DNA from 4 places in the Bacillus sp. FAU20 genome. Region 1 is predicted to be linked to each of the others. Evidence: riboswitches for the same ligand, from Rfam matches in the RefSeq annotation. Region 1 holds a riboswitch; each other region holds the start of a gene.
What was found. Region 1 has a riboswitch for S-adenosylmethionine ahead of AC0OM3_RS13255 (peptide ABC transporter substrate-binding protein). Riboswitches for the same ligand answer to the same signal wherever they lie in the genome.
Positions count from the first base shown of each region.

Region 2: it holds a riboswitch for S-adenosylmethionine, as region 1 does, so the genes downstream of both, AC0OM3_RS22095 (ECF-type riboflavin transporter substrate-binding protein) here and AC0OM3_RS13255 (peptide ABC transporter substrate-binding protein) in region 1, are expected to answer to the same signal.
Region 3: it holds a riboswitch for S-adenosylmethionine, as region 1 does, so the genes downstream of both, metK (methionine adenosyltransferase) here and AC0OM3_RS13255 (peptide ABC transporter substrate-binding protein) in region 1, are expected to answer to the same signal.
Region 4: it holds a riboswitch for S-adenosylmethionine, as region 1 does, so the genes downstream of both, AC0OM3_RS17415 (Na+/H+ antiporter NhaC family protein) here and AC0OM3_RS13255 (peptide ABC transporter substrate-binding protein) in region 1, are expected to answer to the same signal.

Region 1 covers NZ_JBVYHY010000017.1:158,735-167,022, forward strand. Annotated here, with positions in the region: gene AC0OM3_RS13250 (peptide ABC transporter substrate-binding protein) at 1-712, opposite strand, end outside; gene AC0OM3_RS13255 (peptide ABC transporter substrate-binding protein) at 1,118-2,758, opposite strand; SAM riboswitch class I at 2,890-2,994, opposite strand; gene AC0OM3_RS13260 (aldo/keto reductase) at 3,147-3,980, opposite strand; gene proC (pyrroline-5-carboxylate reductase) at 3,982-4,785, opposite strand; gene pnuC (nicotinamide riboside transporter PnuC) at 4,972-5,622, shown strand; gene AC0OM3_RS13275 (GRP family sugar transporter) at 5,690-6,541, opposite strand; gene modB (molybdate ABC transporter permease subunit) at 6,842-7,516, opposite strand; gene modA (molybdate ABC transporter substrate-binding protein) at 7,522-8,288, opposite strand, start outside.
Region 2 covers NZ_JBVYHY010000026.1:35,036-43,323, reverse strand. Annotated here, with positions in the region: gene AC0OM3_RS22115 (LytS/YhcK type 5TM receptor domain-containing protein) at 1-155, shown strand, start outside; gene AC0OM3_RS22110 (YjcZ family sporulation protein) at 257-364, opposite strand; gene AC0OM3_RS22105 (energy-coupling factor transporter transmembrane component T family protein) at 501-1,301, opposite strand; gene AC0OM3_RS22100 (ABC transporter ATP-binding protein) at 1,294-2,994, opposite strand; gene AC0OM3_RS22095 (ECF-type riboflavin transporter substrate-binding protein) at 3,005-3,553, opposite strand; SAM riboswitch class I at 3,694-3,809, opposite strand; gene AC0OM3_RS22090 (aspartate/glutamate racemase family protein) at 3,963-4,643, shown strand; gene AC0OM3_RS22085 (macrolide family glycosyltransferase) at 4,735-5,922, opposite strand; gene AC0OM3_RS22080 (peptidoglycan D,D-transpeptidase FtsI family protein) at 6,368-8,288, opposite strand, start outside.
Region 3 covers NZ_JBVYHY010000003.1:1,265,368-1,273,655, reverse strand. Annotated here, with positions in the region: gene AC0OM3_RS06895 (gamma carbonic anhydrase) at 1-55, shown strand, start outside; gene AC0OM3_RS06890 (phosphatase PAP2 family protein) at 199-732, shown strand; gene AC0OM3_RS06885 (glycosyltransferase family 4 protein) at 745-1,887, shown strand; gene AC0OM3_RS06880 (molybdenum cofactor guanylyltransferase) at 2,170-2,772, opposite strand; gene AC0OM3_RS06875 (MogA/MoaB family molybdenum cofactor biosynthesis protein) at 2,769-3,278, opposite strand; gene AC0OM3_RS06870 (hypothetical protein) at 3,515-3,694, shown strand; gene AC0OM3_RS06865 (hypothetical protein) at 3,701-3,877, shown strand; gene AC0OM3_RS06860 (GNAT family N-acetyltransferase) at 3,901-4,425, shown strand; gene metK (methionine adenosyltransferase) at 4,467-5,666, opposite strand; SAM riboswitch class I at 5,836-5,957, opposite strand; gene pckA (phosphoenolpyruvate carboxykinase (ATP)) at 6,186-7,772, shown strand; gene AC0OM3_RS06845 (hypothetical protein) at 8,085-8,282, shown strand.
Region 4 covers NZ_JBVYHY010000021.1:707,871-716,158, forward strand. Annotated here, with positions in the region: gene liaF (cell wall-active antibiotics response protein LiaF) at 1-34, opposite strand, end outside; gene AC0OM3_RS17405 (PspA/IM30 family protein) at 141-803, opposite strand; gene AC0OM3_RS17410 (lmo0954 family membrane protein) at 851-1,207, opposite strand; gene AC0OM3_RS17415 (Na+/H+ antiporter NhaC family protein) at 1,390-2,706, opposite strand; SAM riboswitch class I at 2,801-2,906, opposite strand; gene AC0OM3_RS17420 (ribonuclease FAU-1 family protein) at 3,027-3,545, opposite strand; gene gltP (glutamate/aspartate:proton symporter GltP) at 3,614-4,888, opposite strand; gene AC0OM3_RS17430 (murein hydrolase activator EnvC family protein) at 5,383-6,657, shown strand; gene AC0OM3_RS17435 (hypothetical protein) at 6,760-6,918, shown strand; gene AC0OM3_RS17440 (sodium-dependent transporter) at 6,945-8,288, opposite strand, start outside.

The DNA of each region.
Region 1 (8,288 bases):
AGTTAGGGTTTTTCTTCAATTGGAAGCTTTGTTCATGTTTCCAGTTCTCTAATGTGAAAGCACCGTTGTAAATTAAATGATTTGTTTCTAAACCATATTTATCGCCTTGAGACTTTAAGTACTCTTCATTAATTGGTAAGAATGTTGAGAATGTCGTTAAGCTTAAGAAGTAGGGAACAGGACGGTCTAGTTGTACTTCTAACGTTTTGTCATCAACAGCTTTGACCCCTAGTTGATCAATTGGCAATTGTTTTTGGTTTATTTGTTTCGCATTCTTTATATCGAAGAATAAGAATGCGTATTCAGCTGCTGTATTAGGATTTACAGCACGTTGCCAAGCGAAGGCAAAGTCCTTTGCTGTAACAGGAGTACCGTTTGACCATTTTGAATCACGCAGATGGAATGTATATTTTGTTTTATCGGGACTAATGTCAACCGACTCAGCGACGCCAGGAACCGGTTTATTATCTTCTCCCATTGCATATAACCCTTCAAAAACATTGCGCATTACGTTCATGGATTCCCCATCCGTTGCTTTTGCAACATCCATTGTTGGAATTTCTGAAGCGAATGATAAGTTAATTGCCTGTTTATCAGGTGCTTTATCGTTTGCTTTCGCTCCGCTTGCATTATCTTTATTTCCCCCGCAAGCAGTTAGTAATAGACTTGCCCCTAAAACAGATGCAACAACAGGTACAACTTTTTTCTTCATTGTTCGTTCCTCCCTAAATGTGTTGTTCGTAACGTCATAATGTCCGTGTCTTGAAGTGGCTATAGAAGGAGATAAAACCTATTATAAATATTTGTTTATAGGTAATCATGTGTTCTATATGTATATACATGTTGAACTATAATCTATCGTTATGTGTTTCAACGTAGTAGACATTATATTTTGATGGTGAAATATTTTGTTTCTTTGATTATTTAGAATATTAGCACTGGAAAGAACTATATGTCAATAGTAAAAATAGATTGTTAATTTCTTAGAATAATATATTAAAAAAGCAGATTCTCATGTGTGAGAGAACCTATTTTTAATATATTTTGCTAAAAAAACAATTGGTGTGGGCTAATAATAAGTGGGGATGAAGAACCCCCCACTTATTAAAGTTTCACTTTATTTTTCAATTTTTGCCCACTTGAAGTTTAATTGACCTGCAAAGTCTACTTGCACAATTCCTTTCACATAAGAACGTTCTAAATAAGATTCGCCTTTTTGGTAAAGAGGAGCGATAACAGAGTCTTTAAATAATATTTTCTCGGATGCTAGTAATGCTTCCCAGCGAGCTTTTTCATCACCAGCTAAAGTTGTTTTCACTTTTGCTATTGTTTCATCGAATTCCTTATTAGAGTAATGATCTAAGTTATAAGGGTTATTCGTTGTAAATAGCTCAAGGAATGTAATTGGATCCGCAAAGTCAGGGCTCCAGCCATCAATTCCGATTTCGTAGTCACCTTTTAATAAAAGCGAAACTTGTTGCTTACGCGGTTGCGGTTTTATATTTACTGTTAATCCATCTAGATTCTTTTCTAGTTGTCCTTTTAAGAATTCACCAGTTTTCTTATCAAGGTCAGCATCACTCGTTAATAATTCTAATGTTATCTTTTCCGAACCAAGCTCTTGTTTAGCTTTTTTCCATAACTCTTGTGCAGATTTTGTATCAACTTTTGTTAAATCGCCGTTTGCAGTACGGAAGTCTTTTCCTTCAGGTCCTTTTGCAAAGTTTTTTGGAACGAGACCAAATGTTGGTGTAGATCCATCATTTAATAACGTATTTACAAAGGATTTTCTATCAATTGTTTGATCAATTGCTTGGCGTGCAGAAACGTTTTGAAGCACTTTGTTTTGTTGATTCATACGTAAAAATTGTACGCCTACGTTTGGACGTTCTTTAAAGTTAGCATCCTTTTTATATTTATCGACGAAGTCAGATGTTAGTTTTATACGATCTAATTGTTTTGACTCGAATAAATTTACTTCTGTTGATTTTTCTTTTACGACGTTAAAATTGATTTCTTCTAGTTTGACAGTATCTTTATCCCAATAGGTAGGGTTTTTCTTGAATTTAAAGCTTTGTTCGTGCTTCCAATCGCTTAGTGTAAAAGCTCCGTTGTACAAGATTGTATTATCTTCTAAAGCGTACTTATCACCTTGTGCTTTAAAGAATTCCTCGTTAATTGGTAGAAATGTTGGGAACGCTGTTAAGCTAATAAAATACGGAACAGGACGCTCCAATTCTACCTCAAACGTATGGTCATCAACTGCTTTTACACCAAGTTGGTCGGCTGGAAGTTCTTTGTTGTTAATTTTTGTTGCGTTTTTAATATCAAAGAATAGAAATGCATATTCAGAGGCTGTTGCTGGATCTACGGCTCTTTGCCAAGCGAACACAAAATCTTTAGCTGTAACAGGAGTGCCGTTTGACCATTTTGAATCTCGCAAATGGAATGTGTATTTCGTTTTATCGCCACTTACTTCATGAGATTTTGCAACACCAGGAACAGGTTTGTTACCTTCACCAAGATTATACAAACCTTCAAATACGTTTCTCATTACTTGACCAGAATCAGTATCTGTAGCACGAGCCGTATCCATTGTTCGTATTTCAGTAGGTGAAGATAAGTTTAAAACCTGTTTACTAGGTGCCTCGTATTTTGCATTTGCTCCGCTTGTTTCGTTTTTATAACTACCGCAACCAGTTAATAAAATACTTACTCCTACAACTGATGCAATACCGGGTACAAACTTCTTTTTCATTTGATTTTCCTCCTAAATAATTAAGTTTGGATGATGATGAGGGAAATGAAAATAAAAAATCCCTCTTTTCATATTGAGAAAGAGGGATTTTTACGTACAAGTTATGCACCCGTATATAAACGAAGTCCCTCATTCTATCTTTCAAGCATAAAGCTTGCAGGAAGTGGCACAGTATTCAAAATGAACCTGTTGCCGAGGTTTCAAAGGGCCAGTCCCTCCACCTCTCTTGATACAATGAGTAAACGAATAAATTTTATTAATTTTTGTTTTTCTTTGATAATTCAAAATCTTACACCTTGAATAATGAAGTGTCAACTAAATGAAATATAGTTTAAATTTTCAGTTTTATTAAATGAAAAAACCACTGCATATGGCAGTGGTTTTTCTACTAGAAGTTAAAGTTATCTGGATCTGGACCAACGCGACGATCTTCATTTAAAGCTTGAATTGATTTCATATCATCAGCACTTAATTCAAAGTCGAAGATGTTTGCATTTTCAATAATGCGATGTTCTTTAATTGATTTGGGAATTGTTACAACTTCGTTTTGTAAATCCCAGCGTAAAATAATTTGCGCAGTTGATTTATTATATTTTGTCGCAATTTTTTGTAACGTTGGATTATCTAGTAGTTGTCCTTGCATTAATGGTGACCAAGCTTCAAGCTGGATATTATGTTCTTTACAGAATGCATGTAACTCTTCTTGTGCTAAACGTGGGTGGTATTCCACTTGGTTGACCATTGGCTTAATTTCAGCAATTTCAAATACGTCTTGTAAGTGGTGAATGTGGAAATTACTCACACCGATAGCGCGAACACGGCCATCTTTATAAAGTGTTTCTAATGCTTTCCATGATTCAGTATATTTCCCTTTTACAGGCCAATGTACTAAATATAAATCTAAATATTCTAGACCTAATTTCTCTAATGTAGTTTCAAATGCTTGAAGTGTTGTTTCATATCCTTGATCGCTATTCCATACTTTTGAGGTAATAAATAATTCTTCACGTGAAACACCGGATTCACGAATCGCTTGCCCAACGCCTTCTTCATTTTGATAGATTACTGCAGTATCGATGCTACGGTAGCCATTTTTAATTGCTGCTTTTACAGAATCAATTACTTCTGAACCATCTTCTACTTTAAAAACACCTAAACCAAACCAAGGCATTTTTACACCGTTATGTAATGTTGTATAGTCTTTTAAACTTGTTAAAATCATATTATTTCCCCCTAGCTTTTTTGTTTGTTGCTTCTACTGCTTTTTGAATTGCCTCTGAAAAATTATATTCGTATAAAGTTTTGAGACCCTCAGCTGTGGAACCACCTGGCGTTGTTACTTGTTCGCGAAGGTTAGCTGGATTTTGCGTTTGTTCAAGCATAGAAGCAGAGCCAGAAATCATTTGAATGACAAGATGTTTTGCGGTTTCTTCATCAACTCCATAACTTTTTGTTGCTTCAATTAAGCTTTCAGCAAAGTAATAAAGGAAGGCTGGTGCACTTCCAGTAACTGCAGTAAGCTGATGAACTTCTTCCTCAGTACAAAGTTGCGAAGTACCAATACCTTTTAAAAGTAGTTGCAGGGTTTCTTGATGTATCTCGTTTACTGATTGTCCCATTGTATATAAGGAGATAGACTTTCCAATTTCAGCAGCTGTATTAGGCATAATCCAAGCAACAGGCGTGCCTTTTGGGAGTCTAGCTTCTAAATAAGATGGTCCAATGCCAGCTGCTACTGTTACGACTAGTTGATTTGATATTAACGGAGATAGCTCAGCTAATAACTCTTCATGAGCAGAAGGTGGCATTGCTAAAACAACCGTATCAACAGATGTAACATGCTGTTTCCAATCTGTTGTAGTAGACACATTATATCGATGTTGTAACTGTTTTAGCTTTTCTATGTTGCTTCGGTTAGAGACGATAATTTCTTCGATGTACTCTTTGCTTGTTTTAAGTAATCCGGAAAATATAGCTTCTGCCATACGACCGGCACCAATAAATAAAATTCGATGTTTAGTTAGCATATCCTTTATTCCTTTCTAGTAGAGATATGTTATAAAAACGATATCATCTTTAAGAGAATTTTGTAAAAAGAAAAGACTTATCGTAGATGGAATGGATAATGAGGAGGAGGAAATTCATGGTAAAGGAAAGGGCTATTCCTTATACTGGTAATAGGGAATTTATTACACATCTAGGGAGAGATAAATATGGTTAGAAGTCCACTTTTTTTACTTGTTTCTAGTATTATTTGTGTATTAGTTGGATTGTATATTCAATCGAGTTATATTGAAATTTTCGCATCAATTATGGGAATCATTAATGTTTGGTTATTAGCGAGAGAAAAAGTATCCAACTTTTTATTTGGCATGATTACTGTTGCGGTATTTCTATACATTTTTATTACACAAGGTTTATATGCAATGGCAGTATTAGCCGCTTTTCAATTTATATTTAATGTATATGGTTGGTATTATTGGATTGCACGAAGTGGGGAGGGAGAGGTAAAAGCAACAGTTCGTTTAGATTTGAAAGGGTGGACTTTTTATATAAGTTTTATTTTAGTTGCTTGGATTGGTTGGGGTTATTATCAAGTCCGTTATTTAGAGTCAACAAGTCCATATTTAGACGCTTTAAATGCCGTATTGGGACTAGTGGCTCAATTTATGTTAAGTCGAAAAATATTAGAAAACTGGCATTTATGGATTTTATATAACGTAGTTAGCATTGTAATTTATATTTCTACTGGTTTATACGTCATGCTAATATTAGCTGTTATTAATCTCTTTATATGTGTAGCTGGTTTGCTAGAGTGGAAGAGCAATTATAAGGGACAAGAACATACAAATAACTATATATAGAAAATAATTAGAATTGAAAAACCCCTGAAGCACATATGCTCCAGGGGTTTACTAATAGAATATAAGATTATGCTTTTGTCATACCAAGTAATACAGCGCCGCCAATAATTAAAACACTACCGAGTGCAATAAAAATCAATTGACGTTTTGTTTTCTTTTCACCTAAGAATACAATCGCACCGAATGTTGAGATAACGATTCCAGTTTGAGATAATGGGAAGCTTGTTGCTACTCCAACACGTGGTAATGAAAGAAGTAAGAATAAGTTTCCAGTTCCCCATAGTAAACCAGACAAAGCATTACGGATTGCATATTTGTTAAATGGTTTATGTTTAGACGTCAGTACAACCGCACCAACAAACATACCAACTGCTTGTGGTAAAATAGCAGACCAACCATCGATATTATACCAACGAATAATAATTACATATACAAGATAGCCGAAAGTAGAAACAATTAAAGTAAGAAGTCCTTTTTTCAATTGTCCAGGTGGCTGAGCATTTTCTTTATCATCTAATGATGTGAATACAACACCAACTACGATTAATAGAATTGCAATCGTTCCCAGAATGATCGTTGTAGTAGTAGTCCACTCACGGAAAGCGATAACCCCAAAGATAGAAGTTGCAACAAGTTGCATACCAGTAGAAATCGTTACAGTAGTTGAAACACCTAGTTTTTCAACTGTTTTTAATTGGTTTACTTGTCCTAAAGCCCAGAATAAACCTGAAATAAAACCAACAATTAAGATTGTCATTGTTAAAGCTGGTTGAGTAAATACATACATAATTGTTGCGAAGAATAGAGCACCGATTGTCATACCTACCGTTTGGCTATATGCACCACCGCCCATTTTTACGCTTACTAATAAGATGTTTCCCCATGCAATTGCAGGAAGAAGCGCTAATAAAATGTCCATTACAAGACTCCCTTCGGTTTGCTATACCAATATAGTTACATATCGTTCTAACGATCGGTAATGCCCCACTAATAGAGTAGAAGATTACCGATCGCTAAAACAGGATGAAGAATTCACGATATAAATGCGTTTTCATTTCTTCATTTTTTGAAACACCTCCATATAATAACAGGAAATTGCCTATTTTAGAAAGTGAATTCAAATAAAATGTATATTTAAATAAGAGGTAAAATTCAGTTATTTCCCATTGGTATATTTTATTTCCTAAGAAATAAAGAAGCAGCTTCGACAAAAGCTGCTTTAAGAGTTAGTGATTCTTTTATTAATAAGTTGAATACATAGTAGAAATATGAGTGACATACCAATAGTAATAACTACAAGTGTCCAGGCGAGTTGCATATTACTTGCATCAATAGCCATGTAAATTGCAGTTGGGATTGTCTGTGTTTTACCAGGAATGTTCCCGGCAAACATGAGTGTAGCACCAAACTCACCGAGCGCGCGGACAAAGCTCAAAATCATCCCGCTTAGTAAGGCAGGAAATGCGAGTGGAAGTGTAACGTGCAGAAAAACTTGATATTCACTTGCGCCAAGGTCACGAGCACTTTCTTCAATTTGTACGTTTGCGATAGAAAATCCCGTTTTCGCTGATTGGTACATAAGCGGAAATGCAACAACTGTAGAAGCGATGATCGCAGCAGTAGATGTGAACATAATAGACTGCTGAAATAATGATTCAACCCACTTTCCGATTGGGCTGTTGTTTCCAAATATGATAATGAGAAAGAAGCCGATAACAGTTGGTGGAAGTACCATTGGTAATAAAAATATGGTTTCTAATAGTACTTTATATCGCCATGAGGAGCGAGCTAGTGCTCGCCCGACAATCGTCCCTAAAATTGTAACGAGAATAGTGGCGCATGCAGCTACTCTTAAAGATAGAAAGACAGGCGATAAAATAGCATCAATGCTCATAGTAATTACGACAGGACTGTAAATCCATATTTCTTAAAGATAGATTGTGCATCTTTTGACTGCAAATACTCATAAAATGAAGTCGCCTCTTTCTTATGTTTAGATTCCTTTATAACACCTAAAGGATAGTGGATTGGCTCATGAGAAGTAGCTGCTGCTGTCTCACCAATCTTTACTTTATCCGAAATGAGAGCATCTGTTTTGTATACGATACCAGCATCGACATTCCCTGTTTCTACATATGTTAACACTTGGCGAACATCTTTTGTAAATACGACTTTATTTTGAACATCATTCCAAAGGTTTTCGTGTGTTAGAGAAGCCTTTGCATATTTGCCAGCAGGTACAGATTCAGGTGTACCAAGTGCAATTTTTTTGATTTTCTCATCTTTTAAATCTTGAAATTTTGTAAGAGAACTATCTTTAGGGATGACTAGAACTAGTTCATTTCCAAGAAGATTTTTCCCTTCTTTTTCATTAATGAATCCTTTTTTTACAAGGGTTTGGAATTTATCTTCTGCTGCTGAGAAGAATAAATCAGCAGGTGCACCTTGTTCAATTTGTTGTTGAAGTGCTCCAGAAGCACCGAAGTTAAAAGAAAGTTTGATATTTGGCTCTTTTTCTTTATATTGTTTTTCGATTTCTTTTAATGCATCTTGTAAGCTTGCAGCAGCTGAGATAGTCAGTTCAACTGTTTTATCCTCTTTAGCAGCTGACTTTGTATGCTTTTCCCCACTTGTACAAGCAGCGCTAAATATAAGAAGGAAAGAAA
Region 2 (8,288 bases), on a different contig from region 1:
ATTTTAGTACAAAAACAAAAGGAACTGGTTTAGGTACAATGGTTGCTGTTAAGATTATTGAGACGATGCATGGAAGTTTAAAAATCAGAAGTATCGTTAGTAAAGGAACGACTTTAACGATTACGTTCCCGAAATATAGTAAGAATACACATTAAAACAAATAAAAAAGGAGCATAGTCGCTCCTTTTTTATTTGTTTCGATACATAAGTATCTTCAATGTTTTTTTAGTTTACATTTGTGAAGACTAATTAAAAATTAGTATCCTCCGCCCCAGCAGCTGCATCCTACAATTATTAATAGAATGAATAACACAACTAATAAAGCGAAACCTCCACCAAAACCACAAGAACCACCGTAACTCATATTTTCTCCTCCTTTTGGTTTGAAAACTAATAGGTAGTTGATCATTTTAACTGGTTCGTATTATACATTATGTGTATATCCCTTTTTTGAGCATGTCTACATAAAAATAAGTAAAAGCACTCGTTTAAAGAGTGCTTTAAAATGGATACCAAAAGTTTTGAAATACGTTTAATTTTAAATATACCGCAACAATAAATATGAAAATACCGGCAAATAAAGCGATGAAATCTTCACGTTTCGCCTTACTTGTATAAAACCATGTACGTTTATCCTTCTTTCCAAATCCTCTTAAATCCATTGCATTTGAAACCGTATCTATTCTTTCTAGAGAATGAATGATTAGTGGCCAGAAAATTAAAACACGGTTCTTCATACGAACCCATAAACTTGCTTCTCCTTTTTCAAAAGCCACTCCTCTCGCTTCTTGCGCGTGTTTAATAATTTTATACTCAGACTGGATGTCAGGAATATAACGTAGTGCAATATTTATTGCATAAGTAATCTTATAATGAATACCCAGTTTACTTAAGTTACTTACAAATTCACTTGGATCTGTCGTGTAAATAAAAAGAAGTGTAAATGGTAATAACGTAAAATACTTTAATGAAAGTGTAGCTGCATAAAATAATGTTTCATATGTAATCGTTGCATATCCAACATGTAAAAACACGGTATATGATTCAGTTAATTCAGATCCATGAGTTGGTGTAATCAATAAAATCATGACAGAGTTTAATAAACTAAATGTAAATATGACACTAAAAACAATTAAAATTTTACGAAATGGAATTTTAGCAATGCTGAGCCCGATACACCCAATAATAAATAATATTAGTAACACCCGAAAATCAAAAAACAAAAAAGTAAGCGTCATACAAAAAATAAATAAAAACAATTTCACTACCCCATCCATACGATGAAAATATGTACTATGCACCTTCCTCCCTCCTATTACTGTCTAAATAAAGCTCCATAAATTTTTCTGGACATGCAATCCCACTAAATTTAACAAGCTTGGTTAAAGAACTCTCTCTTAAGTTGGCTCTTTGTAACGTTTCTTGATCGCCTAATACATCAAACACTGTATTATCCGCAATAATTTTCCCTTCATGTAGAACTACTGCACGGTCTGCATATTCTAGTACGAGATTCATATCATGAGTGATAAAAACAAATGAAATACCCTTTTTAGCTAGGTTTTTAATAAAAGACATAAATTGTTTATAGTGATAATAATCTTGTCCCGCTGTCGGTTCATCTAATATGATAAGTTTAGGATTTGTTGTTAATACAGATGCGATTGTTAATCTCTTTTTTTGCCCATAGCTTAGTGCTTGAATTGGCCAATTACGAAATGGATATAAACCACAAATTTTTAAAGTTCCTTCTACTCTATTCTTAATTTCTTCCTTAGAAAAATTATGTAATGTTAATGTAAATGAAACTTCTTCAAAAACAGTAGGCTGTGTAATCATATGATTTGGATTTTGCATCACGTAAGATATGATTTCCCCACGTTTACGAATAGACCAAGAACTAATATCTTCACCTTTTAACAAGATTTTCCCATTTTTCATTTTGTTTATGCCTATAAGACTATGAGCTAATGTTGATTTCCCTGCTCCATTATGTCCTAACAGTGCCACAATTTCTCCTTCATATATTGAAAGGTTTACATTTTCTAATACTTTTTGTTTATTAGAGTATGAAAATGATAAATTCTCCACTTTAAGTAATTCCTTGTTTTTAGTATTCCCTTTTAATATGACTTGTTTCTCCATCCACTCTTTTATAACGTTGCTTACCTTTTCTTTTTGAAGGTTTTCCATTGGATATATTACGTCATTATTACTATCAAAATGTAATCTCTTTAATGCTTCGATGTAAATAGGCTCTCTTAAGCCGATACGTGGTAATATATTTGACGCTAAGATTTCTTTTGGTGTTCCTATCGCAATGACTTTACCTTCATCAATTAATATAACTTTGTCTAAATCCAGTTTTAAAATTTCTTCTATCCTATGTTCGATAATAACAATCGTTTTATTATATTGTTCATGTATATCTTTCATAAGTTCTATCGTATGTATGGCGCTTAGTGGATCTAAGTTTGCTAACGGTTCATCGAACAATAATATATCCGCATTTGTTGTTAATAAACCAGCAAGGGAAACTGTTTGCTTTTGACCTCCTGATAATTCATGTGGACTTTGTTTATGAAACGTATGCATCTTCACCTTTCTTAATGAGTCCGAAACAATCTTTTTCATATCATCTTGCTTTACACATTCATTTTCTAAATAAAAAGCTACATCTTCTTCTACTGTCAGACCAATAAATTGAGCATCTTGATCTTGCAAAATTGTTCCTACCTGTTTACTTTGTTCAAAAATACTTCCTTCCCTCGGGTCTTTACCGGCAATTAAAACGTTACCTGTACTAGTCCCTTCGTAAGAAAATGGGATTAGCCCATTTATACAATGAGCTAATGTCGACTTGCCTGAACCACTTCGTCCAGCAATTAGCACTTTTTCCCCAGGGTATATATGAAAGGTAATATCACTTAAAGTAGGCTGCGCAGCATGCCAATATTGAAAGGTGAATTGTTCAAACGAAATAATTGGTTGCATGTTAACATCCCTACTTTTCAATTTTTAAATGTGTATGTTTCTTATTGGATTTCGCCAAACCAATTGTAAGTGGCAATCCAAGTACTAAGAAAACGATGACATCGGAAATTGTTGCGCCTAATACTTGTATAACAATTTTGTCAAATGGTTCTCCCATCACAATAATATCGAATGCCCCAGCAAATATAATAGCAATGACAATACCAACTAGCCCAGTAATTGCTAAATAAGAAATATCCCCCTTGTTAAACGACCCGTTTTTCACACTAAAACCAACTCTTCTTTGAATAAGCCCCATTGAAAAACCAATAATTCCTGAACTAATAACCCAGCCCCACCAAATCCCCCATCCAGCAATCGTATCTGTTACGGTATGACCGATAAGTCCGATTAACAGTCCTGCCACTGGACCAAATAATGCTCCAAAAACAGTTAATATAGCTAATGCTGGTTTAATAAATGTATTCGGTGCAATAGAAAATCCCCAAAGCCCTAATATCCCGTATAATGCTGCTCCAATACCGATTGCTACTACTAACTTTGTTGATAATTTGTTCATGACAATTCCCCTCTCATATTAGTCAACTTTTATTACTCTATATTTAATTTAAAAATGAATTATGCATCGACACTCTCTTTCTATACAACAAAAAAATGACCTCTTACATAAGAGGTCATTTTCTGTCACGTTCAAGAATCCTCTTATCTTTCAAAAAACACATCGTGTCCTCTGCGGAATTAGCACCTTCCTATAAAATTGCATAGGGGTTGCTGAGGTTTCTTAGGGCCGTTCCCTCCACCTCTCTGGATAAGTATTAATTTGTAATTCGTATTATGGCACTAAAGAATGTAAATTTCAACACTTTTCTTACTATTTTTATTTTTTGTTAAATAGATCATTTAAATCATTGTATTCTTATCGGAATTATGAAATAATAAATTCAAAATCGTTTCGGGAGGAATGCATTATGAAAGTTATTGGTTTGATTGGAGGATTAAGTTGGGAATCTACATCTTTATACTATAAACATATTAATACACTTACACTCTCTCAATACGATCAAAATGCAAAGTTAGTTTTATATAGTATGGACTTTGGTGAAGTAACTACTTTATTACAAAACCATCAATATGAAGAAGTGAAAAATGAACTAGTTACAGTTGCAAAGAAAGTTGAAAAATCTGGGGCTGAATGTTTATTAATGTGTTCAAATACCGTACATCTATTTGCCGAGGAAGTAGAACAAGCAATATCTATCCCGCTTCTTCACATTGGTGATGTAAGTGCTAAAGAAATGGTAGAACAGAATATAAAACGTATCGGACTATTAGGAACAAAACAAACGATGGAGCAAGATTTCTATAAATCACGATTAGCGAAATATAACATTGAGACAATTATCCCAAATGACGAGGAAAGAACTTTTATCCACCATGTCATATTAGATGAATTAAGTAGAGGGATCATTTCAGAAACATCTAAAGAAAAGCTATTACAAATTACAAAATCATTAATTCAAAACGGCGCTGAAGGTATATTATTAGGCTGTACTGAAATACCTTTACTCATCTCCCAAAATGATCTCACTGTTCCCGTTTTTGATACTGCTTTTTTACATGCAAATACTGCTGTACAATTTGCTGGATAAGAATATACAAGCATAAAGGTGAGAACCTCTATGCTTGTATACAGTTACGACTATTTATCCCGCTATTTATGGGTAGTAAAATCCCTATCGATTAAAGTTTTACTTTATTTAAAAGAGATTCAATAACTGCAATTGCTTCTTTTGAACCACCACATTCTAAAAAGCTATCATTAAGTTTTCTTATACCATGTTTATACTTTTCATTTGAAAGAACATCTGTTACGGCCTCTTTTAAAGTGTGCACATTAACATGTTCTTTCAATAGTCTATGTGCCGCTTCAAGCTCAGTTAATCTTTGCGCTATCATTGGCTGGTCTTTATCATGCGGTATTATTACAAATGGGACATTATAATGAATGGCATCGTGTACGCTATTCATACCACCATGTGTAATAAAAACATCTGCTTCATTTAATATTTCTGATTGAGGTACGTATGGAGCAATTATAAAATTATCTGGTGCTTTCTTAATTTTAGAAATATCATTTCTATCACCAATTGCCATTACAACTATCCCATCAAAATCTGAAAAAGTATCAATACAAGTATTAAAGAATGGTTCGAGTCCTTCAAGCAGTGTTCCCATTGAAATATAAATAACTTTCTTTTCTTTAAGTGATTCCAATGGAAACTTTATATTTGTTTTACGCTTTGAAATACTCGGTCCAATAAAAATGTTATTTTCTTCGAATGATTCGCTATTAGGTTGGAAATAACGACTTGTGTATACGAGACAAACATCACCCTTATTATTCATAAATTGAAGATTATTGTTTGGTTTTACTCCAAATTCATGTTCCATCTGGTTTAATAATTTTTCAGAGATCTTCTCTGGTTGGAATGGTATATCTGCATTTGGATGAAAAGGTAATGTCTTCAAAAACTCTGAAGGAATTAAAAATATAGGTGAGGACACTACACCTGGAACTTTTAAATACTCCTTTACTAACTCTCCCGCACCAAATATATCATAAATTACGAAATCAAAATTTATGCTTTCACTTAATTGTTTCGTAATTTCTAATATATATAAAGAAGTTTGAACATGCACATGAAAGAAAGCATTTAACCCAGATGAGGTTTCAGCATCAATAGAAATCCCCTTTAATAGATCCGGATGAGTATGTACAGTAGCTCCTAAATCTTCAATTCTACCCTTAAAGTTTGCCGTTGTAATATAATGTACATTATCCCCTCGTTCAGTAAAGGCTTTTACTAAATTTAATGTAGGGTTTACATGTCCCTCTGCTGGAAAATTAACTACTAAAATATTTAGCACTTATTCCTCACTCCTTACATTTCACTATTTTAATTAAGCATACTGTTATTTGTACATGTAATCGTCCCCTAATAGTCCTAATGTGCTTGCAACATTATGTTGATAAATAATTTTCAGTCATCAACATAAAAAAAGGCATCTACCTATGTAGATGCCTAACCGTGATAAGGAGTGTTCTGTGAGGTTAGAACAAGCTTTTCTGCTTGTCCTATGCTATCAATATATGATTTATTTTACAAAACGTGAATCGTTAATAGAATTATTTTAGCTCATTAAAATAAAAAAAGAGTTATTAATAAATATAATCTCAATTATTATTATGATGTAGCTACCTATGTTCCTCCAATATTTTAGAATAAACAGCTTCATATATACCTCATTTCTAATCTATTCCCAGATAAAAACGCCTCTAGTTCACATGAATGCTAGAGACGTTTCGTCCATTTTAATTCTCTTTAGAGTCATCTGTTTTTGGCGCTTCACCAGTTAATCGCTTATTTTTCAAATCAAAATAAGCATCTAAAACTTCTTTTCCAATATCGGAGTTAATGCCTGATTTATCATTTTTAACCCACGGTACTACAACAGAAAATGCTACTTCTGGATCATCATATGGCGCATATCCAGCTAATGTTAAATTATAACATTCTCTACGGTCGCCTTTCTCATTTCGCCCAATATCATTTTCTCCACCATATACAGTTTGTGCGGTCCCTGTTTTACCAGCTGGTTTATATGGTGCTTTTTGGAACGCTCTTACTCCCGTTCCATCTCCTTCTTGAAATACTTTTCTAAATCCTTCTTTTACTTGATTAATATATTCTTGTTTCATATCAATTCTATTTAAAACAACGGGTTCTATTGATTGTACTACTTTACCAACCTCATCTTTTTGAACGGTTTGTTCTCTAATCTCTTGAACAATTTGTGGTTTCATTCGATACCCTCCATTTGCGATAGTGGAAATATATTGTGCAAGCTGAAGTGGTGTATACGTATCATATTGTCCAATAGAATAATCTAATAAGAAACCAGGCTGATTATCTTTTCTTCCAATTTGTCCTGCAGTTTCATTTGGTAAATCAATACCAGTTTGTACGCCTAGTCCAAATTGCCTGAAATAATACCTCATTTTATCAAAATATTCTTGTTTAATATCTAGTGAACTATTTTTCACATAATCCACGCCAGCAATTTTTAATGCTATATTAAACATATAAACGTTTGAAGAAACTTGTAACGCTCTTAGATCGTCTATATCACCAAAATTTTTCCAAGACTTCTTCTCCTTAGTTCCTTTAAACTTCATAGGTGCATCATAAAAATGTGTTCCAGGAGTTATTGCATTTGTTTCAAACCCTGTTAACACTGTCGCACCTTTAACCGTTGATCCAAGCTCATAAGAACTAGTCAGCGTGCCTAAAGCATAATCTTCTACTTCCATTTTCCCGTCTTTTTCTACAAGCTTTTTCCCAGCCATTGATAATACTTGGCCATTTTTTGGATTCATCATCACTACGAAAGCACGGTCTAACATTGATTCTGATCCTTTATATTGTTTTAATATTTTTTCTATACTCTCCTCTACTTTTTTTTGCAATTCCATATCTATTGTTAAAGTTAAATTTTTACCGCTTTTCCCTTCAGTAACAGTTTCCGTTCTAATAGTATTTCCTTGTTTATCAGCAATGCTTCTTACTTCTTTTTTTGTACCATGAAGTACATCTTCGTATTGCTGTTCTATATAACTTTTGCCGACCCTATCATTTCGGCTATAATCACGCACTAAATAATAATCTAATCTTTCACGTGGCAATCCTTCATCAGCATTTGAAACGTTACCAAGGACAGAACGGAATAACCCATCATTTACATAGATTCTCTCCCAATCAACTGATGCATCTACCCCTGGAAGGTTCGCTAAATTTTCACTAATCACCGCATATTCCTGTTCACTAACGTTCTTTTTAATAATTTGAGGTGCCATTTGAAAACCTGAGTTCATTTTGCTTTTAATAGCTAACACTTCTATATCTTTAGCCGTTAATTCTTGAAGATTTTTATCTGTAACGCGCTTCCTTTTTAAATCTTCTATTTTTTTGTCTAGCTCTTTTCCGGTAATATCCTTATCTCGGAACTTATCTATTTCTTTTTTTGATACTAAGTCTTGAGTAAGTTCTGGATTTAATTGCATCCAAAAGTCTTTCTTATCAGTCTCCGTTAACTTATCTATATCTTCTTGTGGCATTTCAATAATATCTGCAAGTTGTCTTGCTGATTTTAATATTTCTTCTTGTTTTACACCTTTCACCTTTGTATATGTAATTGTACGTAAAGACTTATTATCAACTACTGGATTTCCTTCA
Region 3 (8,288 bases), on a different contig from region 1:
AATTCGCACACAATATGTTGAAAAAGGTCAGTATTATAAATCATTACAGAAGTAACTTTTCCAGCTGCCATTAAAGTGGCAGCTTTTTTTATAAAAACTAACTTTTTCTTTACAAAACATTATTACTCCCTCAATAAAATCTTATTAAAATAAAAGCTAATATCTCCATATATATGTAAGCAAGGGAGGAGAATTTTCATGAAGGCCAGTGGACTGTATAAAATAGAATGTTACATTTTCAAAGGAATTAACCGATACTTTGATCAAAAAACATTAAATATCTTTTTCAGCAATATTACTCATATAGGTGGTGCTACTTTCTCAATCGCACTCACACTGTTCTTTTTATTTTTTGCAAAAGGGACTTTGCATCAAACTGCAATCGCATCTGCTATTTCTTTAACAATTAGCCATATTCCTGTACAAATATTAAAAAGATGTTATCCACGAAAACGTCCTTATTTAACAATTCAGGATGCGAAATATCCAGTCCACCCATTAAAAGACCACTCTTTCCCGTCTGGTCATACAACAGCCGTTTTCTCTGTCCTTATTCCATTTATTTGTTATAATCCAAGTTTATTTGTTTTTTTATTACCGTTAGCATTATGCGTCGGTATTTCTCGCATTTATTTAGGACTTCACTATCCGTCAGATGTATTCGTCGGTATGTGCCTTGGCACTTGCTCTGGCATCATCTCTTTTTATCAATTCATCCCACTTTTCACATAAAGGAGTGATATGATGAGAGTCGCCATTTTTACCGATACTTTTACGCCACAAGTTAACGGGGTTGCGAAAACGTTAGAGCGAATAACACAATATTTTCAGAAAGAACAGATCGCCTATTCTGTTTTCGCCCCTCAGCATACAGCTGAAGATAATTTCGTGGCCAATGTGAACAAGATGAGAAGTATCCCGTTAACAATATTATATCCAGAATGTCGCTTTTCTTTTCCTACTCCGCGCATTAAACGAGAACTTCTTTCCTTTAAGCCTGACATTATTCACATTGCTACACCTTTCAACATGGGACTTTGTGGATTATATTATGCAAAAAAGTTAAACATCCCAGTTGTCGGTTCTTATCATACTGATTTCGATGCTTATTTACGCTATTACAAAATCGAATTTCTCTCTAATATGCTTTGGAACTATTTAAAATGGTTTCATAGTCATATGCAAAAAAATTTCGTTCCTTCTTTTGAAACGTTACACCAACTAAAAAATAAAGGCTTTCAGGCCCTATCCATTTGGGGACGTGGTGTAGATTGCACACTCTTTCATCCATCTTACAATACAGACCTATTCCGAAAAAAATATAATATTACAGCGAAGTATGTCCTTTCCTACGTTGGACGGATTGCCCCTGAAAAAGATATTGATACGTTGCAACACCTTATCGTCAAAACAGCCCATACTCGAAATGACATTCATTGGCTCATCGCAGGAGACGGTCCTCTAGCAACAAATTTACGTGAAGCTGTTCCGAAAGCAAATGTCACTTTTACTGGATATTTACAAGGTAAAGATTTAGCTGAAGTATATGCTTGTTCTAACATCATGATATTTCCATCTGCTACTGAAACGTTCGGAAATGTCGTACTCGAATCACTTGCATGCGGTACACCTGTCATCGGTGCAAATAGTGGTGGGGTTAAAAATATTATTGCAGATGGAAAAACAGGAATTCTTTGCCCGCCCAAACATGCGGATTCATTTCTATCATCCATCCATTCTTTATTGCGAAATGAAGAGCAGCTTATACAAATGGGCATAGCTGCTTCGTCTTATGCTAAAACAAAAAGCTGGGATGAGATTTTCCGTGGGTTACTTGACCAATATGAAGAAGTCCTTCAGCACACCGCATCAGAATTACTCGCTTAAACAGAAGAACTCCCTTCAACTAGACGAAGGGAGTTTATTACACAGTTATAAATTTTAGTTTCATAAATGATACATAAGGTTAAACATTGTTTTATTTCTATATTCATTATATCAAAAATAAACATAACTAAACAGACTTGTAATAAAAACCCATAAAAATTAATATATGGTTATACACTATTTTAACTGTATAGTGATTTTAAGAAATTCCCCTTAAAATCAATTTACTCACATACCTTTATACAGTAATTGTTCCCCAATTTCTGTATCCAAAAAAACCTTTCATTCATTTGAAAGGTCTTTTTGAGCCTGCACATATTCTTCTTTCGTATTCACATTTATAAACCAATCCGCATTCGCTTGTACATCTTCACCAACAATATACTTCACATTACATTGTGATAAAAGCTGGCCCATACTTCTTTTTTCTTCCTGAAGCAAAGCATAAATCTTTTCTTTCACTCGATTATGATACGCTGCAAGTAACGGTTGTTTCCTTCCATTAATAATAGGTACAACCGCATCATATTCATTGCTCGTTTGCTCTAATAAAATGGTAAACCACTCATGCGAAACATTTGGCGCATCGCAAGGCATAATAGCGTACCAATCTGCTTCTATGTATTCCATACCTGATACAATGCCGGCCAGCGGTCCATTCCCTTTATAGTGCGGGATATCTTCTATAACAGGGACTTGTACGAATTGCTCTACTCGCTCTTTTATATCAGTATGGCTAATTACTACAATGTCTTGCAAAGTATTTCCCATCACTTTCACAATATGCTCAACAAAAGTAGTTCCCTTCCAAATTGCTAACGCTTTCGGCTCACCAAATCTACTCGACATACCGCCCGCTAATACAATTCCAGCACACTTACTCATTGGCGATGCAGCTCAAATGTAATATGGCCTAATTCCGGTAAAATTAATTTATTCATCGCAAGTCGAACCGCTCCGCTAGACCCCGGCATCGAGAAAACTACTTTGCGCCCAATTGTACCACCAATCGCTCTACTTAACATTGCGCTACTTCCGATATCTTCTAAATAACTAATCATACGGAACAGCTCACCAAATCCAACAATTTCTTTATCTAATAACGCTGATACTGCTTCAATTGTGACATCGCGTTTCGTAATACCAGTACCGCCATTTGTTAATACAACATCTACATCTTCCTTATGATAACCAGCTAACACTGCTTGCTGAATACTTTCTTTATCATCTTTTACAATTTCATAAGAAGTTACTTTATGTCCCGCTTCTTTTAACAATTCATGTAATAGTTGTCCGCTCTTATCTGTTTCTTCCGTACGTGTATCGGAAATCGTAACAATCTTGCAACGCACTTCTTTTGGAGCTTGTTTTTTATGTTCAGTTACACTCATTTTTTATCTTTCCTTTCTTAAAGACTTTTCTTCATTTTATCATACATACCTTTACACAATTATGTATGAAGCCAATCATGCGCCATGATACAATATAAGTATACTAACCCACAAAAAGGAAAGTGCAATTTCTTATACTCCTAGACTACACATCTTTAGCTACTCTTTATATTTTCTACATAATAGAATTCAATTTTAAAACTTGTACTAAAAAATAGATTGGAGGTCTACATAGTATGGAACTTTATAAAAAATTAACAACAACATTCATCCTCTTATTCGTCGCTTCCATCACTGTCGGCTTTTCCTTAAAAGGCGCAATTCCATACGCTACATTAGTAAGCATTATATTCGCGACACTATTTTTACTAAGTAGTGCCTTTTGCGCAAGTAAAGCACGTCAAATGAAAGGTTGATTACATATGTTCAAGAAGAAACCAATCCTTTGTAAATCATGTGAAAAAGAAATACAAACGTATGAAAAAGCGTGGATTCATATGCCATTTCCGGCAAATGGTATGACTAATATAAGAAAGTATATTGAACTAGAAGGACACATTTATTGTAGCTCGTGTATTGAAATAATGAACAAAAACTAGTAAATACAAAAGGTGGGCTTATATTGTTTGAATCAAACCGTATCCAGTTACGAAAGTTTTCCGAAGATGATATTCTAACGTATTATAAATGGCATAATGATATAGACGTTATGAGTTCAACTACCCTTAACCTTGATAAATATTCCTTACAAGATACAGAAAAACTTTGCCAGCAATTTATTCATTCTTCAAACTCTAAAAGCTATATCATTGAAGAAAAAGCTACGCATCTTCCAATTGGTATTACTTCTTTAATTCATATTGATTCGTATAATCGAAACGCTGAATGCATTATTGATATTGGTAAAAAGGATTACTGGGGGCAAGGTTATGGGAAGGAAGCTTTCACTTTATTATTGAATTATGCATTTTTAGAATTAAATTTACATCGCCTTTCTTTACGAGTATTTTCTTTCAACGAGAGAGCAATTAAATTATATAAATCACTCGGTTTTCAACATGAAGGAACTTGTAAAGAAGCTATATTCCGCAACGGCACTTGGCATGACATTGAACTCTTCGCTTTATTTCAACGTAATTATAAATAAAAAAAGCTTTGCGCTCACTGCGCAAAGCTTTTTTTCATATATTATAGACCAGCTTGCTCTTTTAAAGCTGCAGCTTTGTCTGTACGTTCCCATGATAGATCTACATCAGTACGTCCGAAGTGGCCGTAAGCTGCTGTTTGTTTGTAAATTGGGCGACGTAAGTCTAGCATTTTAATAATACCAGCTGGGCGAAGATCGAAGTTGTTACGAACTAGTTCTACTAATACGTCTTCAGATACTTTACCAGTGCCGAATGTATCAACTGAAATTGATACTGGTTGTGCTACACCAATTGCGTATGCAAGTTGTACTTCTGCTTTTTCAGCAAGACCAGCTGCTACGATGTTTTTCGCAACGTAACGAGCTGCATATGCTGCAGAACGGTCAACTTTCGTTGCATCTTTACCAGAGAATGCACCGCCACCGTGACGAGCGTATCCACCGTAAGTATCAACGATGATTTTACGTCCTGTTAAACCAGCATCACCTTGTGGTCCACCAATTACGAAGCGGCCAGTTGGGTTAATGAAGAATTTCGTTTCTCCATCGATTAATTCTGCTGGTACTACAGCTTTAATTACGTGCTCTTTTAAGTCGCGATCGATTTCTTCCCATGTAACATCTGGGTGATGTTGTGTAGAAATTACGATAGTATCAACACGTACTGGTTTACCATTTTCATCATACTCAACTGTAACTTGCGTTTTTCCATCCGGACGTAGGTATGATAACGTATCATCTTTACGTACTTCAGTTAAACGGCGAGCTAATTTGTGAGCAAGCGAGATTGGAAGTGGCATTAACTCTTGTGTTTCATTACATGCGAAACCAAACATTAAACCTTGGTCTCCTGCACCAATTGCCTCAATCTCAGCGTCAGTCATTTGACCTTCGCGTGCTTCTAGCGCTTGGTCAACACCCATAGCGATGTCAGCAGATTGCTCATCGATAGATGTTAAAACTGCACAAGTTTCTGCATCGAATCCGTATTTTGCGCGTGTGTAACCAATGCCTTGAATTGTCTCACGAACGATTTTTGGAATATCTACGTAAGTAGAAGTCGTAATTTCCCCCGCTACCAATACTAAACCAGTTGTTACAGTTGTTTCACAAGCTACACGTGCATTTGCGTCTTTTGATAAGATCGCATCTAAAATTGAATCAGAAATTTGGTCACAAATTTTATCTGGATGTCCTTCAGTTACAGACTCAGATGTGAACAGATGACGTTTTTTTGTCATGTGGTAAACCTCCCTACAGTAATTGTATATATTGTACGGAACTCATCCTTAATTTGCCACAGATTGCGACATACATTTATTCTCCCACACAAGCATACAGAAAAACCTTTCCTACTTTATATAGAGGAAAGGTTTAATTTGCTACTTGCATACTGCTTTTTGCCCTTCGCTCTTATCGTTCGAGACCTGTAGCCTCGCACAGGTTTTAGCACCTATTCACCTGCATTTATCAATACAAGTGAGGTTGCTGGGCTTCATCGGGCCTGTCCCTCCGCCAGCTCGGGATAAGAGAGTATCCGTCCCAACCTATACTAAAGAAATGATATTCATTTGTCAATTAATATTCACATTTTCGTGAAAGTTTTTCTCAATGCGCCTAAAATGAAATATTAATAAGGAAATAATGTATTCACACAAACAAAAAGAAATAAATAGTATACATTATTTATATAATTGTGTTATACTCTTGTTGGGGATTACGAGAAATATTTCATTAAATGAAAAGGATGGTATATAAATATGAGTACTGTGAATGTCCAAATTGGTTTACATGAATTATTGAACGGAAGCAATGCACAGATTCAACTAAGTGTTCCGCAATTAGTGGAAAAAGTATTAATGCGAAATGAAGGGAAATTAACTTCTACTGGTGCCGTTTCTGCTTCAACAGGAAAATATACAGGACGTTCTCCTAAAGATAAATTTATTGTGAAAGAAGCATCGGTTGCTGACAAAATTGCTTGGGGAGCTGTAAACCAACCGATTTCTGAAGAACATTTTAATAAATTATATACTAAAGTTTTAGAATACTTAAAAGAAAAAGAAGAGTTATTCGTCTTCAAAGGATTTGCAGGCGCTGACCGCAATTACCGCCTACCAATTCAAGTTATTAATGAATATGCATGGCACAATTTATTTGTACATCAATTATTCATTCGTCCAACTGAAGAAGAATTAACAACTCATGAGTCAGGGTTCACAATTGTTTCTGCACCGAACTTCAAAGCTGATCCAGCTGTTGACGGTACAAACTCTGAAGCATTCATTATGGTTTCATTCGAAAAACGTATTGTACTAATTGGTGGTACAGAATACGCTGGAGAAATGAAAAAATCAATCTTCTCTATTATGAATTTCTTACTACCTGAACAAGATATTCTTTCTATGCATTGCTCTGCAAACGTAGGTGAAGAAGGTGACGTAGCACTATTTTTCGGTTTATCTGGAACAGGTAAAACAACTTTATCTGCTGATCCAAACCGTAAATTAATTGGTGATGATGAGCACGGTTGGTCTGATAACGGTGTATTCAATATTGAAGGCGGTTGCTACGCAAAATGTGTAAACCTTTCTCACGAGAAAGAACCACAAATTTTCGATGCAATCAAATTTGGATCTGTTTTAGAAAACGTTATCATTAATGACCAAACGCGTATCGCAGACTACAACGATACTACTTTAACAGAAAATACTCGTGCTGCATACCCTATGCATGCGATCGACAATATCGTACTGCCAAGTGTTGCTGGACACCCAAATACCATCATTTTCTTAACTGCTGATGCATCTGGCGTATTGCCTCCAATCAGTAAGTTATCAAAAGAACAAGCTATGTATCATTTCTTAAGTGGTTACACTAGTAAACTAGCAGGAACAGAGCGCGGTGTTACATCTCCGCAAGCTACATTCTCAACTTGCTTCGGTTCACCATTCTTACCACTTGATGCATCTCGCTACGCTGAAATGCTTGGTGAAAAAATCGAGAAACACGATGCGAAAGTATTCTTAGTAAACACTGGCTGGACTGGTGGCGAATACGGCGTTGGTAAACGTATGAACTTAGGTTACACTCGTGCAATGATTCAAGCAGCATTAAGCGGCGAACTTGCAAAAACTGAAACAGCTAAACATGACATCTTCGGTCTTGAAGTTCCACTTCACGTACCAGGTGTACCTGACGAAGTGTTAATGCCTGAACAAACTTGGGCTGATAAAGCTGCTTACAAATCAAAAGCAATCGAGCTTGCAAATGAATTCAAAGAGAACTTCAAAAAGTTCGAAAGCGTTTCTGAAGATATTATTAACTTAGGCGGCCCAATCGCTTAAATTAAAAATTTCTGTTGGAATAACCCTTTACTCATATGAATAAGTGTCGTGTAAACGTAAAGTTTCGCGTACTCACCGACAAAACCCAATGCGGCTTAACGGTTACACACACTTACATAAAAAAGAAGCTTACGTGAAAACGTAAGCTTCTTTCTATATCTTATATAAAGTGAAACGTTAATCTCTTGATCTGTGACTTAAATCATAAAATGGCATGCCAACATCTATAATTTTACAGAAAATTCACTTTATATTTATTCGTTTTTAGTTTTTTTATGATACAATTTACATATACAGGAAAGGGTGAGACCTATGAAAAATTTTTCTCGTACAGGAAAAATTTTATTCAGTTATGGAGCGATTCAAGTTTTTTGGGGACTTGTAATGCTTAACGTTAATTTATTTGAGCATACAAGTGAAACGATAAAATATATTATTCTAATTACCGGAATAGTTTGCTGTCTTATATCCAACTTTTTTAAAGAAGCTAAGAGTCATACTAATACGTAATTTCAT
Region 4 (8,288 bases), on a different contig from region 1:
CCATTAATTGTGTCTTTGAAAAATGTTTCTTCATTTCAGCTCCCCCCTTCTTGTCACATATACATAGAAGAAAAGGCATTGCTTTCCAACACCTTTTCTCCTATCACTATATCATAAGCCTGTTTTATAATATACTACTATTATTTTGTTAACTCTTTCGTTAACGATATATCATTCTTTTCTTTCATTTCACGCTCAAGTTTTGCAATTTTCATATCAAATGTGTCACGCTCATGCTCTTCATTCATACGAGTTTCTAAGTCACGAATGTGATCTTCAATTTCTTCAAATCGTAAGAACGGATTATTTTCATCCATTTTATGCATCGCAGTATTCATACGACGATTTGCATGTGCCATATTTTCACGTGCCATTAGTTCCATACGCTTTGCGTGCATTTCTTTTAACTTATTTTTCATTTCAGAAAGACGACGCTCTAACTCATCAATTTGCTCTACAACACCTGCATACATTTCTTCTAATCGAGTTACTTGCCCTTCATAATAAGCTACCTCTTCTAAAGCACGTTCATGCAATTGTAATTCGCCTGCTTCTTGAGCAATGATAGCTTGCTTTGATCTTTTATTAACGAAATAACGCGCTTGCTCAAGCTCACGAGCAAAGTTAGATTTTAATGTTTTATGACGCTCAATTAACTTCTCAATTTTTGTTATTTCGCGCTCACTATCACGTAAATATTGGTTTAACATCGCAATTGGATTTTTTCTTTCCTTCTCATCTAACACGTTATGAAAATCAGCTAAAATTGCATCGCGTACACGTCCGAATAAAGATTGTTTCATTATAAATCTTCCTCTCTTCTACTTTATTTATAATTTGATTTATTGTTTTAATTTTTCATTAATTTGTTCCACTCATCTTCAAAGTTGCTATATGGTTTAGAACTTTCTGGAGCAGATTCAACAACTACATCTTTTTCTTTTTTCCACTCACGGTATCCGTAATATAAAACCACTAAAGCAGCGATACCGATTAATGCTGGCGAATGAGAAAGTGCAATGGATAAACCGATTAAACCAACAATACCCCAAGCTAACTTTCCAAAAAATGATTTAGCTCGCACAAATGATTTATAGCTCCAATATACAACTCCTGCTCCGATTGCGAACCCTACAATACCAGCAAGACTACCAAGAGCAATTAAAGCCAAAATACCGGCTGCGATAAACGCTAGAAATTGTTTCATCTTGTGCTTGCCTCCCTTCGATTTGATACTCTTATCTTAACTATTTTTTCATCTTTCCATAACGAGCTTAAGAACCGTTTTTAACTCAGACTTAAGACCGAGTCATATTCAGCCCTTTACGCAAAAAAACGTGCAGAGTCTATTCTCTGCACGTTTTTTTAATTACTAACATTCATATTAAATTAAGCTGTTTTATGATACTTTTTTTTCTCAGCTACTTTCGAAAACCTTGGAAACCCAATTAAAATAGAAACAATCCCACATACTCCAACTAAGATTGGATAAAATGCATATGGTAACAATTCAACCGGAGATAACGCTGCAAATCCTGCTGCCGTTAACATTTGGGCACCGTACGGAATTAATCCTTGCACACAACATGAGAAAAGATCTAATACACTCGCTGATTTACGAGGGTCTATTTCATATTGATCTGCAATATTTTTTGCAAGCGGGCCTGTAAAGATAATTGAAATCGTATTATTCGCTGTACACATATTTGTCATACTCACTAAACCAGCAATACCAAATTCCGCTCCTTTTTTCGAACGAATATTACGTGTTAATACATTCATTAAATATTGAATACCACCATTATATTGGATTAATTCAACCATACCGCCAATTAATATAGCAAGTAATACTAACTCCATCATACCGCCCATTCCAGTCGTTACACTTTTAAAGAAACTTTCTAACGTGTAACTTCCATCTATAAGACCGATAACACCAGATAGTACAGTTCCACCAGTTAATACAATAAGTACATTCCAGCCAAGTAGCGCTGTAATAAGTACTCCTGCATACGGTAAAATCTTTATCCAATCAAAGCTATGCGCTTTAACCTGCGTATCACTTCCTGAAGTAACTATTACTAATAGTACAATTGTGATAATAGCTGCTGGTAATACAATTAAAAAGTTCGTTTTAAACTTATCTTTCATTTCTGTTCCTTGTGAACGAACAGCTGCGATTGTTGTATCTGAAATAAATGATAAATTATCACCAAACATCGCTCCGCCAACAACAGTAGCCATCGCAAGCGCAATTGAGATATCAGTTTGACCACTAATACCTACAGCAATCGGTGCTAATGCTGCAATTGTTCCCATTGAAGTTCCCATCGCTAATGAAATAAACGCAGCAATAACAAAGATTCCAGCTATGATAAATCCTGGCGGTAAAATAGTTAACGCTAAATTAACAGTTGAGTCTACTCCGCCCATTCCTTTAGCAGTTTCAGAAAATGCACCTGCAAGCACAAAAATTAATACCATAATCATAATATCCGGATTTCCTGCACCTTTAGCGAACCGCTCGACTTTCACATTAAAACTTTCTTTACGATTCATCACTAAAGCGACTCCTACAGCAATTGAAATCGCTACAAGTATCGGCAATTTATAGAAATCACCTGTAATAATTCCAGAACCAATAAATAGCGCCAAAAATATCCCAAGTGGTAATAAAGCTAAACCATTTCCTCTCGTTTCTTTCAAAGTACCATCTCTCCCTAGTTTCAACCTTTTTCTAATGAATAACAAAAGACCTCTTCCAATGAGAAGAGGTCTTATACATCTATAAGAAACGCTCTTCTCATCTTTCAAGCACACGCTTGCTGGATTTGGCACAGCACTCTGAAATCGAGTCCGCTGCCGAGGCATCGTAGGGCCAGTCCCTCCGCCTCTCTTTATAAGAAGGTTTCATATTTATTTTTTAATAATAATTTCTTTCCTAACTTTACTCGCTTACAAAACAAAAGTCAATTGTTTTTTGTATAGATTTTTTTGGTAATTATACAAAAATGTGAATACAACAATCATTTTAACTTTTCGATTTCTTCTTCTAATATTGAAATCCAATAAAATTCACTATTTTTTATTGCAGCTAATATCCATTTCGTAGTGTACCAAGCTAACTCATACTCTTCCTTCGTGACATCGCCACTTTTATAAGCATCCTCTAGCTCCTCTTCATCTAATACATACACCTTACCGCTAGATAATAATACTACATCTAAATATAAATCATCAAAATAAGGTAAACCACGATCGTCTATTTTATATTCTTTCGCCACATCGATATAATATTGCACTAATTTTTTCTGATCATCTAACATAGCGGTAATCGCAAAGTTTTTCCCGTCTATGAAATATTGAATCCACATATACTGATCCGCTGCAATACAAAGTTCTTCACCATCATATTCTTTACAACTAGGCTTCCTCACCTTTTTTATATCCAGTATTCCGAGCATCCCCTCTTCCACTTGCTTAACCGTATAACCCTTCTCTATTAGCCTCTTCCACGAAGAACCGTCACCATATTTACGTTTCATTATGTCTGCTCCTCTTCTATATACAGAAAAGCTCCCACATATTATGTGAGAGCTTGTTCATATTATAATTAAGCCGCTTGACCCTTTTCAGAAATCTCTTTTAAATAAGCTTGTCCTTTTTCAGCGTCATATTGACCTTCCCACTTAGACATAACTACAGCTGCTAAAGAGTTTCCTACAACGTTAACTGCTGTACGAGCCATATCTAAAATACGGTCAATACCAGCAATGAACGCTAAGCCTTCAGGTGGAATACCTACTGTACCAAGTGTCGCTAATAATACAACGAATGATACGCCCGGTACACCTGCGATACCTTTTGATGTAACCATTAATACAAGCAATAATGTAATTTGTTGTGTAATAGATAAATCAATACCGTACATTTGCGCTAAGAAAATAGCCGCAATTGCTTGATATAAAGTTGATCCATCTAAGTTAAATGAATAACCTGTCGGAATAACGAAAGATGTAATTGCTTTCGGACAACCGAATTTCTCCATTTTCTCCATGATTTTTGGTAAAACTGTTTCTGAGCTTGCTGTAGAATACGCTAAAATCAGCTCGTCTTTTAAAATCTTAAAGAATTGGAAAATATTAATTCCAAATATTTTCGCTGTAAGTCCTAAGACAACTACTACGAAGAAAATCATTGCTCCATATACGACAATTAGTAATTTCCCTAATGGAATTAATGAAGCAAGACCAAATGTAGAAACTGTAACACCAATTAGTGCAAACACACCAAATGGTGCAAATTTCATAACTTGGTTTGTTACGTAAAACATTGCGTCAGCTACACCTTGGAAAAATTGAAGAACTGGTCTTCCTCTTTCACCAATTGCCGCTACACCTAAACCAAATAGTACAGAGAAGAAGATAATAGCAAGCATATCTCCGTCAGCTAATGACTTCATAATGTTCGTTGGAACAATATTTACAAATGTATCTGCAAATGAATGACTTTGTACTTGCTCTGTCGTATGTGTATATTTCGAAATATCTGTCTTTGTTAACTGCTCCATATTTACGCCTTTTCCTGGTTGGAAAATATTCGCTATTAATAGACCAACAATAATTGCAATTGTTGTAATAATTTCAAAGTAAATAATTGTTTTTCCGCCTAGTCGACCTAGTTTTTTAACATCGCCAACACCAGCAACCCCAACAACAATGCTTGCTACAACAATCGGTACAACGATCATTTTAATTAATCGGATGAAAATATCACCAATTGGTTGTAAGTACTTCACAACAGCTGGATTATCAAAGAAAATCGCCCCAACCGCAATACCAAGTGCAAGTCCTATTAATATTTGCCATGCAAGTCCTATTCTTTTCATATTTGTTGTAACCCCCTCTTCGATGTGTCACTCTATCTCTCATTCTATCTCTATAAAACTTGAAATTAAGAGTATTACATATTATTCGACAATTCACTACATTTTGTCCCTGTTAAAAATCATAAATCAAAAATTTAAATCTGACAACAAAATAACTTTGCCCGAACACAAATAATTTTCTTGACAAAAAGCAGACCCATGTCAGAAAACCTAACATGAGAACGATTCCTCACTAGTGTTTTATTAGCTTTCCAAGCAATATCTTATCTCATAAAAACGATTACTTTCCTCCTTTATTTTACAGATAAATCCCAAAATATACCTTTGTTACACATATGAATAAAATGTAAGCACTATGACAATTACAGTTGAAAAATGATAAATTCCGACAAAACTTAGCAATTTTATAAATTTTTCTTTACATTATGATTACAACGATAGACACCCTTCTTCTTATGATATATAACATTCATAGGGAAAGGAGTCAGACAACAATGAAAAAGAAATTTGCAGCGTTTAGTGTTTTAGCAGCAGGAACGATTTTTGCTTCCCCGTTACTTTCACCCGTATACGCTGAAACGAATCAAGATAAATTATCTAATATTCAATCTGAATTAGAAGGCAAACAAAGTGACTTACAAAATAAATCAGTCGAGAAAGAACAAATAGAAAAAGAAATTCAAGAATTACAGAAGAAAATCGATGAATTAACTACTTCTATTAATAAAAATGAGGCTGAATTAAACGATACAAAAAAGGAAATTAGCAAAACGCAACAAGTAATTACTGATAAAAAGAAACATATAGAACAATTACAAACAAACATAGATACACGTCAGGAAGTTATTAAACAACGATTACAATCTATGCAAGAAAAACCGCGTACAAATATCATTACAGAAGTATTAACAAACTCTACAAACATTGCTGATCTTGTTGATAATATGTACTCCGTAAGTTTAATATTAAACAACGATACAGATATTGTAAAAAAACAAACATCTGATCAAAATGCTGTAACAACAGAAAAAGAAGCTGTTGAGAAAAAAGAACAACAACTGAAAGAATCTGAACAAAAACTAGAACAAAAACAGCAAGAATTACAAAATAACCAACAACAGCAACAAACCCTTATTAACGATCTACATACGAAAGTAGCAAAAGTAGATTCAGAGATTGAAGGATTAGAAGAATCCAAAGGCATTTTAGAAAATCAACGTCAAGCTGTTCAAAGAGCAATTGAAGAAGAAAAACGTGCCGAAGAAGCTCGTAAAGCGGAAGAAGCTCGCCAGGCAGAAGAGGCTCGCAAGCAACAAGCTACTAAATCTGCTCAAAAAGCTCAAGCAGCCCCAACACCACATGATACAAATATCGGTGGCTTTATCAAACCAGCAGCCGGATCAAAAACTTCCGGATTTGGTGTACGTTCTTTAGATAACCATAAAGGAATTGACATCGCTGCTTCGGGAACGGTTCCAATTATCGCTGCTGCAGATGGCGTTGTTATTCGCTCAGAATTATCATCTAGTTACGGAAACGTAGTGTATTTATCTCACCGTATAAACGGAAAAACATATACGACAGTATATGCTCATATGAATAGCCGTTCTGTATCGAATGGACAAACTGTAAAACAAGGCGATCAGCTTGGATTTATGGGGAATACGGGCCAATCATACGGACAACATTTACACTTCGAACTCCATCTTGGAGAATGGAATGTCGGCAAGACAAACGCAGTTGACCCATCTCCTTATATCGGATTATAAAAAACCTCGGTGCCTACCGAGGTTTTTTTATTTATACTTCACACAATATAGGCATTCTACATAGACCATAACTAAATGCCTCTAGTTTACGAGGTGATCCATATGAATACGCAATTACAACAAAAAATAGAAGAAGCTAGAGCGACATATATCAGCCGGATATTTACATTTGGCGGCTCAGTTTTATTTTTAATCGGTTCATTCCTCGCAGTCACCACAGCCTATAAAGCATATAATCCTCTATTACATTCAACAACATAAAAAAGACGGGAGCTCCCCGCCTTTTTTTATGCAAACATTTTAAATACACCTATCGCATTTAAAAATACAATTATTACAGTTATCGGAATAACATAACGAAGTAAGAAGAACCAAATGTTAAATAACGTTTCCCCTTTCGTTTCCGTCACTTCTAATTCTTTCATCAACAATTCTTTACTCATTTTATTTGGTACAAATAATGAAATAGCTAGTACCCCTAACGGTAGCAATACGTTACTTACTGAAAAGTCGACTAAATCAAAGAATGTTTTCCCAAATATTTTCACGTCACTCATAATCCCAAATGATAACGCTGATGGAATACCGACTGCAAAAATAAGAATACCAATTAATAATGATGCTGATGGACGCTTCTTCTCATTACCTTTCGCAACAGATGCTACTACTATTTCAAGCATTGAAATTGCTGATGTTAAAGTCGCAAAGAAGAATAAAATTAAAAACATAATAAAGAAAAATTGACCAAATGGTATTTTTGCAAATACTGCTGGAAGGACGATAAACAGTAATCCTGGTCCTTCAGTCGGTTTAACTCCTAATGCGAAAATCGCCGGGAAAATCGCTAATCCTGCAAGTACTGTAACAAAAACAGTTAAACTTACAATAGATGTTGCTGATTTCGCTAAATGTTCCTCTTTCTTTAAATACGAACTATACGTTACCATTACTGAGGCACCTACTGTTAGCGAGAAGAAAGATTGTCCCATCGCATATAAAATCGTATCTGCTGTAAGCTTTGAAAAATCTGGCTTTAAGAAGAACTCTACTCCAGCAAAAGCACCATCGAGTGTTAACGCACGAACAATAATCGCAATAAATAAAATAAATAATAGCGGCATCATGTACTTACTTGCCTTTTCTATACCTTTCTCTACACCTTTACTTACAACAAAAATCGTACAAAGCATAAAGATAAATTGCGCTCCAATCGCACTTAATGGATTGGAAATCGTTTCACCGAACAATTGTCCATAATCAGCTACTCCATTCCAGAAACTTCCTGTCACACTATAATATAAATAAAGTAAAATCCATCCACCTACAACACTATAAAAAGATAGTACACTAAAACAAGTAACAACTCCCATACGACCAATCCAAGGATATAATTTGCTATTTGGCACTAGTACTTTATAAGCTGTAACCGCCTCTTTTTGCGTGCTACGTCCAATAACAAACTCCGCTATTAGAAGAGGCATACCTATAAATAAAGTTAATAGTAAAAATACAAGGAAGAATGCGCCTCCCCCGCCATTACCTGCAACATATGGAAATTTCCATATCGCACCAAGACCTACTGCGGCTCCGGCTGCTGCGAGTACAAAGCCGATTTTCGACGTCCATTGCTG